Regions from separate parts of the Streptomyces chlorus genome, predicted to be linked through region 2. Evidence: riboswitches for the same ligand, from Rfam matches in the RefSeq annotation. Region 2 holds a riboswitch; each other region holds the start of a gene.
The links. A riboswitch is a leader RNA that binds a small molecule or an ion and turns the genes downstream of it on or off. The one in region 2 is predicted to bind cobalamin.
Positions count from the first base shown of each region.

Region 1: another riboswitch for cobalamin. It lies ahead of ACFPZI_RS19420 (energy-coupling factor ABC transporter permease); the one in region 2 lies ahead of ACFPZI_RS13625 (cobalamin biosynthesis protein).
Region 3: another riboswitch for cobalamin. It lies ahead of ACFPZI_RS23945 (ribonucleoside-diphosphate reductase subunit alpha); the one in region 2 lies ahead of ACFPZI_RS13625 (cobalamin biosynthesis protein).

Region 1 covers NZ_JBHSOA010000042.1:46,024-50,451, reverse strand. Annotated here, with positions in the region: gene ACFPZI_RS19435 (energy-coupling factor ABC transporter ATP-binding protein) at 1-18, opposite strand, end outside; gene cbiQ (cobalt ECF transporter T component CbiQ) at 15-764, opposite strand; gene ACFPZI_RS19425 (energy-coupling factor ABC transporter substrate-binding protein) at 771-1,181, opposite strand; gene ACFPZI_RS19420 (energy-coupling factor ABC transporter permease) at 1,178-1,930, opposite strand; cobalamin riboswitch at 1,961-2,191, opposite strand; gene ACFPZI_RS19415 (ABC transporter substrate-binding protein) at 2,419-4,023, shown strand; gene ACFPZI_RS19410 (ABC transporter permease) at 4,044-4,428, shown strand, end outside.
Region 2 covers NZ_JBHSOA010000025.1:449,320-453,747, forward strand. Annotated here, with positions in the region: gene ACFPZI_RS13620 (cobyric acid synthase) at 1-361, opposite strand, end outside; gene ACFPZI_RS13625 (cobalamin biosynthesis protein) at 382-1,383, opposite strand; cobalamin riboswitch at 1,509-1,647, opposite strand; gene ACFPZI_RS13630 (hypothetical protein) at 1,891-2,112, opposite strand; gene ACFPZI_RS13635 (inorganic phosphate transporter) at 2,145-3,413, opposite strand; gene ACFPZI_RS13640 (class II aldolase/adducin family protein) at 3,641-4,381, shown strand.
Region 3 covers NZ_JBHSOA010000053.1:24,469-28,896, forward strand. Annotated here, with positions in the region: gene mctP (monocarboxylate uptake permease MctP) at 1-986, shown strand, start outside; partial or broken gene ACFPZI_RS23940 (GNAT family N-acetyltransferase) at 1,064-1,616, shown strand; cobalamin riboswitch at 1,694-1,832, shown strand; gene ACFPZI_RS23945 (ribonucleoside-diphosphate reductase subunit alpha) at 1,958-4,390, shown strand; gene ACFPZI_RS23950 (ribonucleotide-diphosphate reductase subunit beta) at 4,390-4,428, shown strand, end outside.

The sequences.
Region 1 (4,428 bases), on a different contig from region 2:
CAGGGCGGGATCGCTCATGGCATCCGGCTTTCCAGGAGAAGGGCGACGGCGGCCAGCGCCGCGAGAAGTAACAGGCTCACGGCCGTGAACCGTACGGAGACCCGCGCCTCGGGCACCAGCACGCGCAGCGTGCCGTCGTAGCCGCGTCCGGCGAGCCCCGTCTGCAGCCGCGCCGCCCGGTCGAAGGACCGGACGAACGCCGTCGCGCCGAGCCCGCCCAGCGAACGCCAGGCCGCCGCCCGGGTGGTGTGCCCGAGCCGGGCCGCCTGCGCCTCCCTGATCCGGCGCACCGAGTCGAGCAGCAGGAAGCTCATGCGGTACGTCACCAGAGCCACGTCGACGAGGGGAGCGGGCACCCCGGCCCGTACCAGGCGCGGCAGCAGGTCGGACATCGGCGTGGTGAAGGCGAACAGCAGCACACCGAGGGAGGCCGCCGAGGTGCGCAGCAGCAACTCGCCCGCGCGCAGCGGCCCTTCGGGGGCCGGAGACACGAACCCGTCCGGCCCGCCCACCTGCACCAGCAGCGGGAGCGCCCCGGTGACGCAGAAGCCCAGCGGCACCCGGTAGGCGCGCCACAGCCGCCGCCCCGGCACCCCCGCCGGGCCCAGCAGCACCGCGAGCGCGGTCAGCAGCACCAGGGCCGCGCCCGGCCAGGGCGGCAGGGAGATCGCGAGCACGGTGAGCCCCAGTCCGAGCACGGCCTTGTCCACGGGATGACGGCGGCGCCAGCGACTGCTGTGCGCCGCCGCGTCGATCGGCAGCACGGCCGGTCAGGACCGGGATCCGGGGGAGACCGCCTCGTCGGGGCCCGCGCCGATGCCCACGCCGGTGCCGGTGCCGGTACTCAAGTCCGCTCCGGTCTCCCGCAGTTGCCGCCGCACCCCTTCCGTACCCTGCCGACGCCCGCGCCGCACCCCGAAGTAGTACGCCAGGACGCCCGCGCCGACGGCGGCCTGGAGGGCGAAGAGCCCCGACTCGATCTCACCGGAAGGGGGTTCGTACAGCGGCGAGAACCACGGCTCGTAGTCCGGTTCGATCTCGGTGATCGCGGTCTCCGCCTCGCCGTCCGCGCCCGCGAACGGCTCCTCCTTGTGATCGCCGAGCCCGAGCACCAGCGGCAGCACCGCGAGCGCGGCCACGGCGAGCAGCAGCAGCGTGTTGATCTTCGCGTTCCTGGTCATCGCGCCACCGCCCCGGTCGTCCCCGACTCTGTTGTCGTCCCCGACTCTGTTTCCGTTCCGGCCTCCGCCGCCGTCGCGGCCCGCTTTCCGGCCACCAGCACGCCGAGCCGGGTCAGTTCGCCCTTGCTGGACTGCACCAGCAGGCGCATCACCAGCACCGTCAGCAGCCCCTCGCTCACCGCGAGCGGGATCTGCGTCAGGGCGAAGATGGAGCCGAACTTCCCGAGCGCGCCCAGGAATCCACTCCCCGGGTCGGGGAACGCGAGCGCCAGCTGCACACTCGTCACGCAGTACGTGGACAGGTCGGCGACGAACGCGCCGCAGAACACCGCGGCCATCAGCGGCGCCCCGTACCGGCGCGCCAGCCGGTACACGCCGTACCCCGCCCACGGACCGACGATCGCCATCGAGAAGACGTTGGCGCCCAGCGTGGTCAGCCCGCCGTGGGCGAGCAACAGGGCCTGGAACAGCAGGGTGATGGTGCCCAGTACCGCCATGACCGGCGGCCGGAACAGGATGGCGCCCAGGCCGGTGCCGGTGGGGTGGGAGCAACTCCCCGTCACCGAGGGCAGTTTCAGCGCGGACAGGACGAAGGTGAACGCTCCCGAGGCGCCGAGCAGCAGCGTGTTCTCGGGATGTTCCTTGACTTCACGGATGAGCGACCGGGCTCCGTGGACGACGAACGGCGCCGCCGCGGCGCCCCAGGCGACCGCGTGCACCGGTGGCAGAAAACCCTCGGCAATGTGCATGGCTCAGCAGACCCTCTCCAGCACCTCGTGGATGGTTGACGCGCCTTGGCCGGTCTCCTGGCTGACGGGTACCACCGCCCGAACTCCGCCTTCCCGGGTCCCAGGTGGACCCAGTGGCTGCCCGTCGGTCCTGTCGGGGGGACAGGACCAGGGGCCGGAGCCGGACTTCCCGATCACAGTGGCGAGGGCCGCACCGGTATCGCACCGGATTTCCCGTTCACCAAGGCGTGGTGACAGTAGACCCAGGTCCAGGCACCTGACAAGCCGCCCCAGGGGGGCGCGCGCACGGCGTTCCGCGGCTCTCGCCCCGGCGCACATCCGCGGTCCTGACCACCACGGCACGCAGGTCGCACATCGGCGGGCGCGCGGGCGGCACCCTTTCGGCGCCGTTCACCCCAGCGCGGGAATGGGGGGAGGGGGTCCTGGGCAGAGCCCAGCTGCAACTAATATGCAACAACGAGTTCCGGGCAGCAGAGGTGTGAGATTCGATGACCATCCGACGAATACGGGGTACCGCCCTCGCGGCGACCATGGCCGCCGCGGTCGCCGCCTGCTCGGCGCCGACCGGCGGCTCGGACGCCGGTACGGGCGGCGGGTCCGCCGAGTCCGTGGTGATCGGAGTCCCCTCCGAGCCCGACACCCTGAGCCCCCTGCTCGGCTACGGCAAGGACGGCAACTCCAAGGTCTTCGACGGGCTGCTCGCCCGGGACGCCGACCTGAAACTGAAGCCCGCCCTGGCCAAGGCGCTCCCCGAGATCGCCGACGACGGCCGCACCTACACCTACACCCTCCGCTCCGGCGTGAAGTTCAGCGACGGCGAACCCCTCACCGCCGAGGACGTCGTCTACACGTACGAAACGGTGCTCGACGACAAGACCAACAACACCGCCAAGAGCGAACTGGACGCCGTCGAGCGGGTCCGCGCGGACGGCGACGACAAGGTCGTCTTCACCCTCAAGTACCCGTACGCGGCCTTCGCCGCCCGCACCGTCCTGCCCATCGTCCCCGAGCACATCGCCGGCGAGCAGGACCCCAACACCGGCGCCTTCAACACCGAGCCGGTCGGCACCGGACCGTACGTCCTCACCGGCTGGAGCAAGGGTGAGAAGCTCACCTTCAAGGCGAACCCGGACTACTGGGGCGGCGCCCCGAAGGTGAAGAAGCTCACCATGGCGGTCATCGCCGACGACGACGTCCGAGCCACCCGGCTGCGCTCCGGCGACCTCGACGGCGCGACCCTCCCGCCCAACCTCGCCGCCACCTTCAAGAACGACGACGGCCGCACCACGTACCAGGCCACCACCTACGACTTCCGCGCCGTCACCCTCCCCACCGCGAACGAGGTCACCGGCGACACCGCCGTCCGCCGCGCCCTCGACCTCGCCGTGGACCGTCGGGCCATGGTCGACAAGATCCTCGACGGAGCCGGCCGCCCCGCCTACGGCCCGCTGCCCCTGGACGACCCCTGGTACACCAAGGACGTCGAACGCCCCCAGGACCTCGCCGAGGCCCGGAAGATCCTCGACCGCGACGGCTGGAAGGCCGGCAAGGACGGCATCCGCGCCAAGGACGGCGTCCGGGCCGCCTTCACCCTCTTCTACCCCTCCGGCGACAAGGTCCGCCAGGACCACGCCCTCGCCTACGCCTCCGACGCCAAGAAGGCCGGCATCGACGTCAAGGTCGAGGGCGCCACCTGGGAGGTCATCGAACCCCGGATGGGCAAGGACGCCGTCCTCGCCGGCTTCGGCAGCACCGGCGACCCCGACTTCGGCCTCTACACCCTGCTGCACTCCTCCCTCGCCGGCGACGGTTTCAACAACATGCCCCACTACGACAACCCCGCCGTCGACAAGGCCCTCGACACCGGCCGCCGCAGCCAGGACCCCGACGACCGCAAGGCCGCCTACGACGACCTCCAGCGCGCACTCGTCAAGAACCCCGGCTACACCTTCCTCACCCACATCGACCACCTCTACGTCCTCGCCGACCGATGGGAAGGCCTCACCACGCAGGTCGAACCGCACGAGCACGGCTTCGCCAGCGGCCCCTGGTGGAACGCCGAGGCCTGGCAGCCGAAGAAGCCCAAGAAGTGACCCCCCTGCCCTGGGCACCGATGGCCCACCTCGTGGCACGACGGGCCCTGCTCGCCGTGCCCGTCCTCCTCGTCGTCACCTTCGGTGTGTTCGCCATCGCCGCCGCCTCCCCCTTCGACCCCGTCAAGGCCTACGCCGGCACCGCAGCCCTCGGCGCCGACCAGGAAACCCTGGACCGGCTCCGGGACAACCTCGGCGTGGACCGTCCCTTCGCCGCCCGCTGGTGGGAGTGGCTGACCTCCGCCGTCACCGGCGACCTCGGCCAGTCCAGCGTGCTACGGCAACCGGTCGCCGACGCGATCGGCGAACGGATCGTGTGGTCGACGCTGCTGTGCGCCGTCGCGTTCGCCGTCGCCATCCTCCTCGGCACCCTGCTCGGCGTGCTCGCCGCCCGCCGCCCCGGCT
Region 2 (4,428 bases):
GCGAGTCCAACACCGTGCCCAGGAGCTGCTGTTGCCGCCCACCGTGGTAGCCGCGCGCGCTCAGCTCACCGACCGGCTCGCCCAGCAGCACGACCTGGCTGCTCCGCTCTCCGCCCGGCTTGAGCAGCACCGGGTTCATCAGCGCGGTCGGCTCGACCCGGCAGGCCTGGGCCTGCATGGCCTGCGCCCGCCCGATCTCGGCGCCCTCCCGCGTCACGAACGAGTTCAGCGACATGTTCTGCGCCTTGAACGGCGCGACCTTGACGCCCTGCCGCACCAGCCACCGGCAGATCCCGGCGGTCACCACACTCTTGCCGGCGTCCGACGTCGTACCGGCGACCAGCAGGCCGCCGCCCGTCATACCGCCCGTCATACCGCCTGTCATGCCGTACGCCCCTTTCCGCGCGCCTTCGGGACGCCTCGCACACCGGCCCGTACGCCGGCCCGCACAACGGCTCGTACGCCGATGCGCGCGGCGGCGCCGACGCCGAGTGCCAGCCAGCCGACGCGCCGCGAGAGCCGTACCGAGCGGTCGATGTCCGCCACGGTCACGGCACGGCCGCCGCTGTTGAGGACGGGGCGGTGCTCGACCCGCCCGGCGTAGGACAGCGTCCCGCCGAGCCGCACGCCGAGCGCGCCCGCGAAGGACGCCTCCACGGGCCCGGCGTTGGGACTCGGATGCTTCGCGGCATCCGCGCGCCAGGCCAGGACGGCACCCCGCGGATCCGGCCCCGCGACCGCGGCGAGTACGGCGGTCAGCCGCGCCCCGGGCCACCCGGCGACGTCGTCGAGGCGCGCGGAGGCCCAGCCGTACCGCAGATGGCGGGGGGACTTGTGGCCGACCATGGCGTCCAGGGTGTTGACGGCCCGGAACCCGAGCAGCCCCGGCACACCGGCGACGGCCCCCCACACCAGGGCGCCCACCACGGCGTCGGAGGTGTTCTCGGCGACGGACTCCACGACCGCGCGGGCGATCCCCTCGGCGTCCAGCGCCTGCGGGTCCCGCCCGCACAGGTGCGGCAGCCGCGCCCGCGCCGCCTCGACGTCCCCGGACTGCAGGGCACGCCCGATGGCGCGGGCCTCCCGGGCCAGCGACGTCCCTCCGACGACGGCCCAGGTGGCCGCGCCGGTCAGGGCGACGGAGGCGGCGGGGGAGGACCGTACGAGGCGGGCGGCCAGGCTCCCCAGAGCGACGGCCCCGCCGACGCAGACGGCGGTGTGCAGCGCGCCCCGACCCCGGTCGTCCTGCCACAGAACCCGTTCCACGGCAGCCGCGGCCCGCCCGAAAGCGGCGACCGGATGCCCTCGGCGGGGATCGCCGAGAAACAGGTCGCCGAGAAGGCCGGCGGCGGCGCCGTACGCGAACTCGCGATCGGCACCCATGGGTTCAGCCGGTGAGGGATCCGGTGGGAGTGGCCGCCCCGAGCCGGGGCGGAGCATCGCTGGTCGACCTCAACAGGCAGCCGGGCATGGCGGTATGTCCTCACTCAGGGTGTCCACGCCCTGGTTCGACGAGACCGGCGGTGGGAGTTCCTGGCTCCCGGGGTCGTTCACCCCGGTGACAGTGGCGGGACCGCGCCGGATTCACACCGGCTTCCTCTCCTGCCGCCGTAATGGCTCCGGCAGTTCACCACGGTCCGGAAGAACCGTCAACTTGCCTTTGACCTGCGAGGCTGAAGTGTGCTGAGGCCCACAGAGGGGTTCCGCGGCGTGACGGGCGGAGCGGAAACGGCCGGCAGGCGGTCCGGGTCCGGTCGACGGATGGTCCGGGAAGCGCGAAACGGGCGGTACGGAGGCAACGTGCCCCGCACCGCCCGCCGGACGGCATGAACCCGACCGGGACGCCGGCCCGGGCCCCGGCCCCGGAATCAGGCAGCCGTCAGGAAGTCATCAGGCCATGATCAGATAGATCCCGTACGTCACCGCCGCCGCGCAGGCCGCGAAGCAGGCGTAGGCGCCGGTGACCGCCAGGACCGCGGACTCGCCCTGGGCGGCGGCCCGTTCACGGCGGGACAGTCCGGTAATGCCCAGGGTGAACAGAGCCACCAGGGCCACGGTGACCACGAGGCTGACGCCGAAGACGGAACCGAGGGCCGCCCAGTCGATCTTCATGGTGCTCTTCTCCTACGTGTCTTCCTGCGGGGTCAGACCGTGGTCCTGGCCGGAGGGGCCATCGGGTCGGTGGGGGCCGGGATGGTGGCCGAGAGCTCCTCGGCCGCGGGGCTCGCCGGCGGGGGCGCCACCGCGGCCATGGCCGCGGTCACGACGCCGCTCTGCTCCTCGTCAGTGGCGTCAGTGGCGTCAGTGGCGTCAGTGACGTTGACATTGGTGTGGTCGACGACCTCGCGCCGGGAGATCTTCCAGATCGCCGCACTGGAGGCGATCAGGAAGACGGCGACGAGGGCGGTGCCCCAGCTGCCGAAGCCGCAGACCCACTCGGCGATCGCCGCGACCAGGGCCGCCGCCGGCAGCGTCAGGCCCCAGGCGACGAACATCCGGGTGGCCGTCGACCAGCGGACCACGCCGCCCTTGCGGCCCAGGCCCGCACCCATCACGGAACCGGAGACGGAGTGCGTGGTGGACAGGGAGAAACCGAGGTGGGAGGAGGCCAGGATGACCGTCGCGGCGCTGGTCTGGGCGGCGAAGCCCTGCTGCGGCTGGAGGTCGGTCAGGCCCTTGCCCATGGTGCGGATGATGCGCCAGCCGCCGAGGTAGGTGCCGAGCGCGATGGCGATGCCCGCGGAGAGGATGACCCACATCGGCGGGTCGGAGTCCGGGGCGAGGGTGCCGCCGGCGACCAGAGCCAGGGTGATGATGCCCATCGTCTTCTGGGCGTCGTTGGTGCCGTGGGCCAGGGAGACCAGACCGGCGGAGGCGATCTGTCCGGCCCGGTACCCCTTCTCGGAGGCCTTGCTGTCGGCCGACTTGCGGCCCATGCGGTAGGTCAGCCGGGTCGCGAACATCGCGGCCAGGCCGGCGACCAGCGGCGCGACGATCGCGGGGATCAGCACCTTGGTGACCAGGACGTCGCCGTGCACCGCGCCGAAGCCCGCCGAGGCGACGGTGGCGCCGATCAGGCCGCCCATCAGGGCGTGCGAGGAGCTGGACGGCAGACCGACCAGCCAGGTCAGGAGGTTCCAGAGGATCGCGCCGACCAGTGCGGCGAAGATGACCTCGGGACGGATGCCGGCCTCGTCGACGAGGCCCTTGGAGATCGTGTTGGCGACCTCCACGGAGAGGAAGGCGCCCACCAGGTTGAGCACGGCGGACATCGCCACCGCGACCTTGGGCTTGAGGGCACCGGTCGAAATGGTCGTCGCCATCGCGTTCGCGGTGTCGTGGAAACCGTTCGTGAAATCAAACGCGAGTGCGGTTACCACCACAATCGCGAGGATCAGCGAGAAGCTTTCCATTTACCCAGGCAATCGTTCGAAGTCATTGGCGCGTTGAACGTAGGTAACCTGGATGAACGGAAGATGAACTGGAATGGGCGACAGGGTGACTGTGATGAAGCCGACTGCTCCACAGTGAGCCGAGGGCGGCCGAGGGCGGCCGAGGGCGGCCGAGGGCAGTCGAGGGCAGTCGAGGGAGCCGACGAGACGCCGTTGAAGAGATCTCGGTCACCCGGCAGGATCGCGGCATGACTGAGCGACAGGGGGACCGGCGGGGCGCGGAGGGCGCAGCACGCGCCGAGGACCGCCCGCAGCGCGTGAGGGAGCGGCAGGACAGAGCCGTGAGCGGCGAGGAGGCGCGTGCCTGGACCACCCTCGTCGGGGCGGCCCGCCGGACCGTCTCGGACGGGCTCGTCGTCGGGACCTCCGGCAACGTCTCGGTGCGGGTCGGGGAGACCGTGCTGGTCACACCGTCGGGAGTGCCCTACGACCGGCTGACGCCGGACGACGTCACCGGCGTCGACCTCACCGGCCGGCAGGTCCTCGGCACCCTGGTCCCGACCAGCGAACTGCCCCTGCATCTCGCGGTGTACCGCACGACCGGCGCCCGCGCGGTGGTGCACACGCACGCCGTGCACGCGACGGCCGTCTCCACGCTCGTCGACGAACTCCCGCTGATCCACTACATGGCCGCCGCGCTCGGCGGACCCGTCCGGGTGGCTCCCTACGCGACGTACGGCACCGACGAGCTGGCCGAGAACATGCTGCGCGCCCTCGAGGACCGGACCGGCTGCCTCCTCCAGAACCACGGCACCGTCACCCACGGCGCGACCCTCGACCAGGCCTACGACCGCACCGCCCAACTGGAATGGATGTGCAGGCTCTGGCTGACCGCCTCGTCCGTCCCCGGCCGCTCCCCGAACCTCCTGTCGGCCGACCACCTGGCGGAGGTCACCGACCGCCTGCGGAGCTACGGACAGCGCGGCTGACCTGCCCGGCGACGGAGGCGGGCGGTGGCGTCCTCCGGAGCGGTCGG
Region 3 (4,428 bases), on a different contig from region 2:
GCTTCGACGACATCTTCGCCAGGGCGAGCGAGGCGTACAGCGAGACCAACCCGGCCACGGGCGCGCCGCGCGGTTCGCTGGTGCCGGGCGAGGCGGGGCAATGGACGTACGCCACGCTGGCGTTGGGATCGGCGCTCGCGCTGTTCATGTACCCGCACTCGATCACCGCGACGCTGTCCTCGCGCAGCCGTGAAGTGATCCGCCGCAACACCACGCTCCTGCCGCTGTACTCACTGATGCTGGGCCTGCTGGCCCTGCTCGGCTTCATGGCGATCGCGGCCGGGGTCGAGGTCAGCAACGGGCAACTGGCGATCCCGCAGTTGTTCGAGAACATGTTCCCGGCCTGGTTCGCCGGCGTGGCCTTCGCCGCCATCGGCATCGGGGCGCTGGTGCCGGCGGCGATCATGTCGATCGCCGCCGCGAACCTGTTCACCCGCAACATCTACAAGGACTTCATCAAGCCGGACGCGACACCCGCGCAGGAGACCAAGGTCTCCAAGGTGGTCTCGCTGCTCGTGAAGGTGGGTGCGCTGGCCTTCGTCCTCACCATGGACAAGACGGTCGCCATCAACTTCCAGCTCCTTGGCGGCATCTGGATCCTGCAGACCTTCCCCGCCCTGGTGGGCGGCCTGTTCACCCGCTGGTTCCACCGCTGGGCGCTGCTCGCGGGCTGGGCGGTCGGCATGGTCTACGGCACGGTCGCGGCGTACGGGGTGGCCTCGCCGACGCAGAAGCACTTCGGCGGCTCGTCAAAGGAGATCCCGGGTATCGGCGAGATCGGCTACATCGGCCTCACCGCCTTCGTGACCAATGCCCTGGTCACGATCGCCCTGACCTTCGTCCTGAGGGCCGTCAAGGCGCCCGAGGGCATCGACGAGACCCGGCCGCAGGACTACACGGTGGACGCGGGCGATCCGGGCGTCAGCACCGAGCTGCCCCTGGACACGGCCGACACAGCCGACACAGCCGCCGACGGCAAGCACTGACGCGGTACGCGGGTACGACAACGGGCCGCGGATGTCTCCGGCGGCCCGTTGTCGTACCCGCGGGGCACACTCGCCCCATGGACATCGTCACCCGGCCGGTGGAACCGTACGAGTTCGAGGAGCTCGGTGAGCTCACCGCGCAGGCCTGTCCGCGCGACGGGCTGCTCGGCTTCGGGAGAGCGACGCGTACCTCGGTGAGCTCAGGGACGTCGCCGGGCGGGCCACGACCGCCGAGGTACTGGTCGCCGTGGAGAGGACCGGAGCGCGTCCCGGGGCGGCGGAGGCGGGCGGCGCGGGAAGGGTGCTGGGCGGGGTGACGTTCGTACCGCGCGGCGGGCCGATGGCCGATACGGCCGGGCCCGGCGAGGCGGAGATCCGGATGCTCGCGGTCGCCCGCGCCGCCCGGCGCCGGGGTGTCGGGGAAGGCCCTCGTCCGCGCCTGTGCCGACCGGGCACGGGCCACGGGCCACGGAGGGGTGCGTACGGATCGTGCTGTCGACCCGGCGGACGATGCGTGCGGCCCACCGCATCCACGAGCGTCTCGGTTTCGTCCGCTCCCCCGGGCGGGACTGGAACCCTGTTCCGCACCTGGACGACATCACGCTGCTCACCTATGAGCTGACGCTCTGACACCACCGCGGCCCTGCGCCGCAGCACCCACCGGGACACAAGATATGGGCCCGCCGACAGAACCCGACACAAGATGTATGCTCGTGCTCGCTGTCGCCGCAGGGGAATCCGGTGCGAATCCGGAACTGTCCCGCAACGGTGTACTTGTGCGTGTTCGCGTTTCCCGCGTACCCGCACGGGCTTAGTCCGAGGACCTGCCGACAGTGCGCCCGGCCGTCCGGTCCGGGTGCCTGACGTCCGGGCCTCGCGGAATGGGCCGGTGGACGCGAGGCACGTTCGCGTGCTCGTGTGCTGCCCCCTGCCCTCGCCGAGGCCCCGTGCCGAGCGAGGGAGAGCCCCACGTGACCATCGCGCCAGCCGATCCTGCTTCAGCGGTCGACGTGAGCGACGGCCCCGGTGCCGCGCTGCTGCGGACCCTGACCGAGCTGACCGCCGATCTCCCCGACGCCGACCCCGGCCGGGTCGCCGCCGCCGCGCTGCGCGGCCGGTCCGCCCATGCGGACGAGGCCGAGCTGCGCGAGCTGGCCACCGAGGCGGCGGCCGGGCTCATCTCCGAGGATCCCGTCCACTCCCGGCTCGCCGCCCGCCTGCTGACCCTCGGCATCCGCGCCGAGGCCGCCTCGCAGGGTGTCACGTCGTTCACCTCGTCGATCGCTGCCGGGCACCGCGAGGGCCTCATCGCGGACCGGACCGCCGAGTTCGTCCTGCTGCACTCGGACCGTCTTGACGCGCTGATCGACCCCCGCGCGGACGACCGCTTCGGCTACTTCGGGCTGCGCACCCTGTACAGCCGCTATCTGCTGCGGCATCCGGTCACCCGCAAGGTCGTCGAGGCACCGCAGCACTTCCTGCTGCGGGTCGCCGCCGGTCTCGCCGAGAACGGCACCCCCCGTGCGGTGGACGAAGTCGCCGAGCTGTACGGCCTGATGAGCCGCCTGGAGTACCTTCCCTCCTCCCCCACCCTGTTCAACTCCGGTACCCGACACCCCCAGATGTCCTCCTGCTACCTCCTCGACTCCCCCAAGGACGAGCTGGACTCCCTCTACGACCGCTACCACCAGGTGGCCCGCCTCTCCAAGCACGCCGGCGGCATCGGCCTGGCCTACTCCCGCATCCGCTCCCGGGGTTCGCTGATCCGCGGCACCAACGGGCACTCAGGCGGCATCGTCCCGTTCCTGAAGACCCTGGACGCCTCCGTCGCCGCCGTGAACCAGGGCGGCCGGCGCAAGGGCGCGGCGGCGGTCTACCTGGAGACCTGGCACTCGGACATCGAGGAGTTCCTGGAGCTGCGCGACAACACCGGTGAGGACGCCCGCCGTACGCACAACCTGAACCTCGCGCACTGGGTGCCGGACGAGTTCATGCGCCGGGTCGACGCCGACGCCGCCTGGTCGCTGTTCTCCCCGTCCGCCGTCCCGGACCTGGTCGACCTGTGGGGCGAGGAGTTCGACGCGGCCTACCGGGCCGCCGAGGCCGCGGGCCTGGCGCGGAAGACGATCCCCGCCCGGGAGCTGTACGGGCGCATGATGCGGACCCTCGCCCAGACCGGCAACGGCTGGATGGCGTTCAAGGACGCCGCCAACCGCACCGCCAACCAGACCGCCGAGCCCGGCCACGTCGTCCACTCGTCCAACCTGTGCACGGAGATCCTCGAGGTCACCAGCGACGGGGAGACAGCGGTCTGCAACCTGGGCTCGGTCAACCTCGGCGCGCTCGTCGACCCGGCGGCCGGTGACCTGGACTGGGAGCGGCTGGACGAGACCGTGCGCACAGCCGTCACCTTCCTCGACCGGGTCGTGGACATCAACTTCTACCCGACCGAGCAGGCGGGCCGTTCCAACGCGCGCTGGCGCCCGGTGGGGCTGGGAGTGATGGGCCTCCAGGACGTCTTCTTCGCCCTGCGCCTGCCCTTCGACTCCCCGAAGGCCCGGCGGCTCTCCACCCGGATCGCCGAGCGCATCATGCTCGCCGCGTACGAGACCTCCGCCGACCTCGCCGCGCGCCCCCGGACGCCCGCGACGGGCTCCGGGACAGCGGGGAACCCCGTCGGCCCCCTGCCGGCCTGGGAGCACACGCGTACCGCCCGGGGCGTGCTGCACCCCGACCACTACGACACCGAACTCACCTGGCCCGAGCGCTGGTCGGCGCTGCGCGAACGTATCGCCTCCGTCGGCATGCGCAACTCGCTGCTGCTGGCGATCGCGCCGACCGCCACCATCGCGTCCATCGCGGGCGTGTACGAGTGCATCGAGCCGCAGGTGTCCAACCTGTTCAAGCGCGAGACGCTGTCCGGTGAGTTCCTCCAGGTCAACTCGTATCTGGTGAACGACCTGAAGCGGCTGGGCGTGTGGGACGCGCGGACCCGCGAGGCGCTGCGCGAGGCCGGCGGCTCGGTGCGGGACTTCACCTGGATCCCCGAGGAGGTGCGCGGGCTGTACCGCACCGCGTGGGAGATCCCGCAGCGCGCCCTGATCGACATGGCCGCCGACCGCACCCCGTTCCTGGACCAGTCGCAGTCGCTGAACCTGTTCATGGAGACGCCGACCATCGGAAAGCTCTCCTCGATGTACGCCTACGCCTGGAAGCGGGGCCTGAAGACCACGTACTACCTGCGCTCCCGACCGGCGACCCGCATCGCCCGCGCGGCCCAGGCACAGACCACTGCCGCCGCCGGCCCCGTCCCCACCCCTGTCCCCGCCCGGCAGCCGGCCGCCGACCCCGAAGCCGTCGCCTGCTCCCTTGAGAACCCCGAGTCCTGCGAGGCCTGCCAGTAATGACCACCGCCCCCCGAACCCGGAACCTGCTCGAGCCG